DNA from 3 places in the Pseudomonas mosselii genome. Region 2 is predicted to be linked to each of the others. Evidence: riboswitches for the same ligand, from Rfam matches in the RefSeq annotation. Region 2 holds a riboswitch; each other region holds the start of a gene.
The links. A riboswitch is a leader RNA that binds a small molecule or an ion and turns the genes downstream of it on or off. The one in region 2 is predicted to bind cobalamin.

Region 1 (2,255 bases), 940 kb from region 2:
GGCCTGAGCATGATCGCCCTGTCGCTGCTGGTGTGGCTGCCACGCCCGCTGCTGCTGGCCCTCGGCGCGCTGATCGTCGCCGGCCACAACCTGCTCGATGGCCTGCACTTCGCGCCGCACTCGGCGCTGCATGTACCCTGGGCGATCCTGCACGAGCGCAGCTGGCTGGAGCTGCCCGACGGCTTGCGCCTGCGTACCTCCTACCCGGTGCTGCCATGGATCGGCGTGATCGCCCTGGGCTACGGACTCGGCCCCTGGTTCGGCCGCGGCAGCGATGCCGGCGAGCGCCAGCAGCGCTTGCTGCTGGGCGGCATGATGCTGCTGCTCGGCTTTGTCGTGTTGCGCCTGCTCAATGGCTACGGCGAGGCGCCGTGGGCCTTCTACGCCAACGTCGGGCAGACGTTGATGAGCTTCTTCAACATCACCAAATACCCGCCGTCGCTGCTGTTCCTGGCCTTGACCCTGGGCGTCGGCCTGTTGCTGCTGCGCGCTTTCGAGCGGGCCGGCGACGCCCGCTGGATCGGCCCGCTGGCAGTGTTCGGCGCCGCGCCGATGTTCTTCTACCTGCTGCACCTATATGTGCTCAAGCTGCTGTATGTGGCCTGCGTGGGGCTGTTCGGCCTGAACCAGGGCAGCCATTTCGGCTTCGACGGCATCGGCGCGGTGTGGCTGGTCGCGGTGCTGCTGGCGATCGCCCTGTACCTGCCGGTGCGCGGCTTCGCCCGGCTCAAGGCCCGGCGGCGCGACATCGCCTGGCTCAAGTACCTGTAAAAGCGTTTTCACCCGATGGCCCGATGGTCTACCATGCCGCCCGCCGGTTTCCACACGGAATCAAAAGGGAATCCCGGGCGCGCCGAGGGCGGGCCAAAGGGAACTGCCCCCGCAACTGTAGGTGCCGAGCCTGCGCCATCGATGCCACTGGGTCTGCCGACCCGGGAAGGCCGGCGCCGGCCAGGACGCACCAGTCAGGAGACCTGCCGGCACGCATTCACCAACCGGCGGGGTGTCCGGGATGGTCATCCGCCCCTGGCCGCGTGCTTGCCGCGCGACGCTTGGCGATGCCTGTCCGTGGGCCATTCCGTGCACCACCCGACAGGAGATCGCCCCACCATGCCGTACCGCCTCGCCACCCTGCTCGCCGGCCTGTCACTGGCGGGCCTGGCCCACGCCGACGCCACCCGCTACCCGTTGACCGTCGACAACTGCGGTTTGCCGCAGACCTTCGCCCAGGCCCCGCAGCGCGTGGTGACCATCGGCCAGGCCGGCACCGAGTTGCTCTATGCCCTGGGCCTGGGCGAGCGGCTGGCGGGCACCTCGCTGTGGTTCAACAACGTGCTGCCCGAGTTCAAGGCGCAGAACGACAAGGTCGAGCGCCTGGCCGACAACGAGCCGGGCTTCGAGGCGGTGGTCGGCAAGCGCCCGCAGCTGGTGACCGCGCAGTTCGAATGGATGGTCGGCGCCCAGGGCGCGGTCGGCACCCGCGAACAGTTCGCGGAGCTGGGCATCCCCACCTACCTGCTGCCCTCGGACTGCGAAGGCAAGGACAACCTGGTGGGCGCCGACGGTACCCGCCTGCAGCCGTTCAGGATCGACACCATCTACAGGAGCGTCAGTCAGCTGGCCGAGATCTTCGACGTGCAGGATCGCGGCGAACACCTCAATGCCGAGCTCAAGGGCCAGCTGGACCAGGCCCGGCAACGCCTGGCCGGCCAGGACCTGAGTCACACCAGCGCGCTGTTCTGGTTCTCCAGCGCCGACCTCAAGGTCGACCCTTACGTCGCTGGTCGCCAGGGCGTGGCCGACTTCATGCTGCAGACCCTCGGCGTACGCAATGTGGTGGAGTCCAGCGAAGAATGGCCGGCGGTGGGCTGGGAGACCCTGGCCAGGGCCAACCCCACCTGGCTGATCGTCGCGCGCATGGACCGCCGCCGCTACCCCGCCGACGACTACCGGAAAAAGCTCGAGTTCCTGCGCAGCGACCCGGTGACCCGCAACATGGACGCGGTCAGGCAGGGGCGGATCATCGTCCTCGACGCCGACGCCATGCAGGCCGGCATCCGCCTGTTCCGTGGCCTGGAAGTGCTGTCCAGCGCCTTCGCCAGCGGTAAAGCACCACAGCCATGAACCGCCTGCTGCCCATCAGCGCCTTCGCGCTGCTCGCCCTGTGCCTGGCCATGCTCGCCGGGATCGCCATCGGCGAGACGCGGATCAGCGCCGAGGTGGTCTGGCAGGTACTGGCCAACCAGCTGTGGCAG
Region 2 (2,255 bases):
TCTGGCGCAGCAATACCGCCAGGGTCTCGACCGGGCAGCCGCGGCGACAGCCAAAGCCGGCGTACAACGCCGGCTGAGCAGGCAGATCGCGCATCAGGCCTGGCTGGAGCGACGGTACAGCCAGGCGCTGAGCAGGCCCAGGGCCAGCCAGAACGCGGCGTTGGTCAGCCAGGAAGCGATCTTGAACTGGGTCTCGAGGGCTTGCGGCGCCAGGCTTTCATGCACGGCCGGCTGTGGCGCGCCGATCAGGTGCGGGATTACCAGCAGAGCGACACCCAGCGCCTTGAACAGCCAGTGGCGGGCGAACACCAGCAATGCCAGGCCGGCGGCGGTGGCCGCTGCGGTGCCGATCCACCAGGTCTGGCGCTGACCGAGGTCGGCGGCGGCGGTGCCGGGCAGTTCCGGTGGCAGGCCCAGGGTCGGCGCCAGGCAGAACACGGCAAAGCCGGCCAGGCCCCACAGCGCGCCGGTGGCCACGCGGTTCGGTTCACGCAGGCCGTAGAGAGCGACCAGGATCAGGGCGAAACCGACGGCGACCACCAGGTTGCCACCGGTGGTGGACAGCACGCGCTGCCAGCCGTCTTCCGGCGACCAGGCTTCGGCGCTGTGCTCATGCTCGTGGGGCGCGGTGGCGTCGCCGTGTTCATGGTGTTCGGCGACCGGGGCGGCGGACTCGTAGGTTTCCGCCTGGAGAATCAGTGGGGTGACCCAGAAGCTTTGCAGCAGGGTCAGCAGCAGGGCCGCGAGCAGGCCGCTGAAGCCCGCGGTACGGGCGATGCGCGTAATCATGCGGGTTTACTCAGTGGCAAGGGAAGGCGGCGCTGTGGCGGGTATCGTGGGCAGCGTTGTGCACTGCCTCGATGTGCGAGAAACCGGCGAAGTACACCAGGCACAGGCCCAGCAGGCTGGCGCCGACCGCGACGATCAGTCGCTGGCTGAGGCTGACGGGGGTGGCGATACTGTGTTTGGCGCTGGTGATGGGCATGACGCGTTCCTCTGCTGCTTTTGTTGTGGCAACGGACATGCGCGACGACCCCGGGCACGATTGGCCCAGGTGATACGACGACGCCCGCCCACCGCGGGGTGTACTGTGAGCACGTGTCAGGCCGGTCTCCGGGCTGGCGAGGTGGAGCAGGACTCCGTGGGGCGTCACCTTCCCATGCCTTACTGTTGGCACAGTGGTTCGGACGCTTCTCTCGCTTACCGTTGCGGGGGCAGCACCGGCCTTGTCGGCTCCTTAGCAATGGAGGCGCGACGCACCGGTTTCCCGTTTCACCCCCGTCGGGGGCACCTGAACGCAATGCGCTAGCAAATCACGGGGCCGGGCCCGCGTCAATCGCCATGGCGGTTGACCGCCAGGCAGGCACTGCGTAGCCTTGCCGCTGCGAGGTTCTCGGGCGTTGGCCCGAGCTAAGACGGGAACGCGGTACAAGCCGCGGCTGCCCCCGCAACTGTAAGCACTGAAGGGTTCGGCACAGCCACTGCGCAGGCGCGCGGGAAGGCGCCGGCCCACCGGCCAGCGAGCCGCAGCGGTGCGAGCCAGGAGACCTGCCTCGTGACGTTTTCGACTTTCAACCGGGCGGGGTGATCCGGTGGCGAACGCGCCAGGCCGGCAGGGCCGTGGCTGTCGTCCTGCATGCCCGCGCCATTGCTGCCAAGGGCATCGCGACATGAAAACACTGGCCAAGCTTCCCGTCACCATCGTTACCGGCTTCCTCGGCTCGGGCAAGACCACCTTGCTGCGCCATATGCTCGACAACGCCCAGGGCCGCCGCATCGCGGTGATCGTCAACGAATTCGGCGAGCTGGGCATCGACGGCGAGATCCTCAAGCAGTGCAGCATCGGCTGCACCGAGGAAGAGGCCAACGGCCGCGTCTATGAGCTGGCCAACGGTTGTCTGTGCTGCACCGTGCAGGAAGAGTTCTTCCCGGTGATGCGCGAGCTGGTGGCCCGTCGCGGCGACCTCGACCACATCCTTATCGAGACCAGCGGCCTGGCCTTGCCCAAACCGCTGGTACAGGCCTTTCAATGGCCGGAAATCCGCAACGCCTGCACCGTCGACGCGGTGATCACCGTGGTCGACAGCCCGGCCGTGGCCGCCGGCACCTTTGCCGCCTACCCGGAGCAGGTCGATGCCCAACGCAAGCTCGACCCCAACCTCGACCACGAGTCGCCGCTGCACGAGCTGTTCGCCGACCAGCTGGCCAGTGCCGACCTGGTGGTGCTGAACAAGGCCGACCTGATCGACGCCGAG
Region 3 (2,255 bases), 1.9 Mb from region 2:
CTGGCATGCTGGCCGGCCTTCCACGGTGTGACGAACAGTGCCCCGGCCTTGAGTTGGCTGCCATACGCGATCGGCTTGGCCAGGGCGGCGGTTTCCTGCAGGGCCGCTGTCAGGTCGAGGCGAGCGATGCGCGGCCAGCGCTGGCCAGCGTGCAGGTACAGCGACTCCTCGGCGCTGCTGATCGACAGGTCGCAGCGCCCGTCGCGCTCGCCCTCGTCGCGCTGTTTCTTGCTCATGTGCCGTTCCAGCGCCACCAACTCACCCTGCCAGGCGGCAGCGGCGAGCAGGCCGACGTTGCTGGCTGTGCCGTGCCAGTAGGGCGCCTCGTTGTCGCCCTGCAACTGGTTGAAGCGGTCGATGCAGTCGACCCAGCGCTCGAGGGCCGGGCGCAGGAACTCCAGGCGCGGGTTGTTGATCATCAGGCCTTGCATGCTGCGCTCTCCTTGTCATTGTGATCCGGGTCGGCCGGGTGATGGCTATGTGATATCACTGCTCTGAGTGTGGCACAAGCTGGTGAATCGGCCATTGATCCAGGCCAGATCGGCCCTCGCTCGATTGACGCTCCCGGTGCAACCCTCTAACCTTCGCGGCGTGCTTCAGGTGCCCCGCGAGCTGCGGTTCGGCAGGGTGAAACTGGGAAGCCGGTGGGCGCCAGTAGGCGCGAGTCCGGCGCTGCCCCCGCAACGGTAGATGAGTCGACGGCTACGCAAGGCCACTGGATGTCCATGTCCGGGAAGGCGCGTAGCCAGGGCCTGCGCCCGCTCATGAGCCCGGAGACCGGCCTGTCACTGCCAAACGGCATCACGGAGGGTGATGCGCGGTGCGATGTGGCCCTTGCCATGCCTCCTGCGCGCTCCTCGTCTGCCTGCCTTTTACCTGTCGCCGCCGCTGCGACAGCCTGCGGAGACCCCTGATGAGCGAATCCATCGAACGCGACGAACGTCACCTGGCGCGCATGCAGCGCAAGAAGGCGATCATCGACGAGCGCATCGCCAATTCCCCCAATGAATGCGGCCTGCTGCTGGTGCTGACCGGCAACGGCAAGGGCAAGAGCAGCTCGGCCTTCGGCATGCTTGCCCGCGCCCTTGGCCATGGCATGCAGTGCGGCGTGGTGCAGTTCATCAAAGGCCGCAACAGCACCGGCGAGGAGCTGTTTTTCCGCCGATTTCCCGAGCAGGTGCGTTATCACGTGATGGGCGAGGGTTTTACCTGGGAAACCCAGGACCGCCAGCGCGACATCGCCGCTGCCGAGGCCGCCTGGGCGGTGTCGCGGCAGTTGCTGCAGGACCCCTCTATCCAGTTCGTCGTGCTCGATGAGCTGAACATCGCCCTCAAGCACGGCTACCTGGACCTCGACCAGGTGCTATCGGATATCCAGGCGCGTCCGCCGATGCAGCATGTGATCGTCACGGGGCGCGCTGCCAAGCCGGAGATGATCGAACTGGCTGACACCGTCACCGAGATGGGCATGCTCAAGCACGCCTTCCAGGCCGGTATCCGCGCGCAGAAGGGCGTCGAACTGTGAGTGAGTCGCGCCAGTGTCCCGCCGTGCTGATCGCGGCCCCGGCCTCGGGCCAGGGCAAGACCACGGTCACTGCCGCCCTGGCCCGCCTGCACCGCAACCTCGGGCGCACGGTGCGGGTGTTCAAGTGCGGGCCTGACTTTCTCGACCCGATGATCCTCGAGCGCGCCAGCGGTGCACCGGTCTACCAGCTCGACCTGTGGATGATCGGCGCCGAGGAGAGTCGCCGCCTGTTGTGGGAAGCGGCGGGCGAGGCCGACCTGATCCTGATCGAGGGCGTGATGGGCCTGTTCGACGGCACGCCGTCGAGCGCCGACCTGGCGCGCCACTTCGGCGTGCCGGTGTTGGCGGTGATCGACGGCACGGCCATGGCCCAGACCTTTGGTGCCTTGGCTCTAGGCCTGGCGCGCTACCAGCCCGACCTGCCGTTCGCCGGGGTGCTGGCCAACCGGGTCGGCAGCCTGCGTCATGCGCAACTGCTCGAAGGCAGCCTGACCGAAGGCCTGCGCTGGTACGGCGGGTTGTCCCGCGAGCGCGGCATCGAGCTGCCCAGCCGTCACCTTGGCCTGGTCCAGGCCAGCGAGTTGAACGACCTGGATGCACGCCTGGATGCCGCCGCCGAAGCCCTGGGCGCCAGTTGCGATGCCGCGCTGCCGCCACCGGTCCGTTTTGCCGAGCCTGAGCCTGTGAATGTGACTGCGTCGCTGGCCGGGGCGCGCATCGGTGTGGCCCG

Region 1: linked by a shared signal. The riboswitch ahead of K5H97_RS11380 (ABC transporter substrate-binding protein) and the one ahead of K5H97_RS15705 (CbtB domain-containing protein) in region 2 are both predicted to bind cobalamin.
Region 3: linked by a shared signal. The riboswitch ahead of cobO (cob(I)yrinic acid a,c-diamide adenosyltransferase) and the one ahead of K5H97_RS15705 (CbtB domain-containing protein) in region 2 are both predicted to bind cobalamin.

Annotation. Positions count from the first base shown of each region.
Region 1 is NZ_CP081966.1:2,456,456-2,458,710, reverse strand. Features, by position in the region: gene K5H97_RS11385 (DUF1624 domain-containing protein) at 1-771, shown strand, start outside; cobalamin riboswitch at 799-996, shown strand; gene K5H97_RS11380 (ABC transporter substrate-binding protein) at 1,111-2,124, shown strand; gene K5H97_RS11375 (FecCD family ABC transporter permease) at 2,121-2,255, shown strand, end outside.
Region 2 is NZ_CP081966.1:3,392,518-3,394,772, reverse strand. Features, by position in the region: gene K5H97_RS15715 (cobalamin biosynthesis protein) at 1-94, opposite strand, end outside; gene K5H97_RS15710 (CbtA family protein) at 94-789, opposite strand; gene K5H97_RS15705 (CbtB domain-containing protein) at 800-985, opposite strand; cobalamin riboswitch at 1,088-1,309, opposite strand; cobalamin riboswitch at 1,371-1,570, shown strand; gene cobW (cobalamin biosynthesis protein CobW) at 1,671-2,255, shown strand, end outside.
Region 3 is NZ_CP081966.1:1,520,801-1,523,055, forward strand. Features, by position in the region: gene K5H97_RS06820 (hypothetical protein) at 1-431, opposite strand, end outside; cobalamin riboswitch at 582-800, shown strand; gene cobO (cob(I)yrinic acid a,c-diamide adenosyltransferase) at 914-1,525, shown strand; gene K5H97_RS06830 (cobyrinate a,c-diamide synthase) at 1,522-2,255, shown strand, end outside.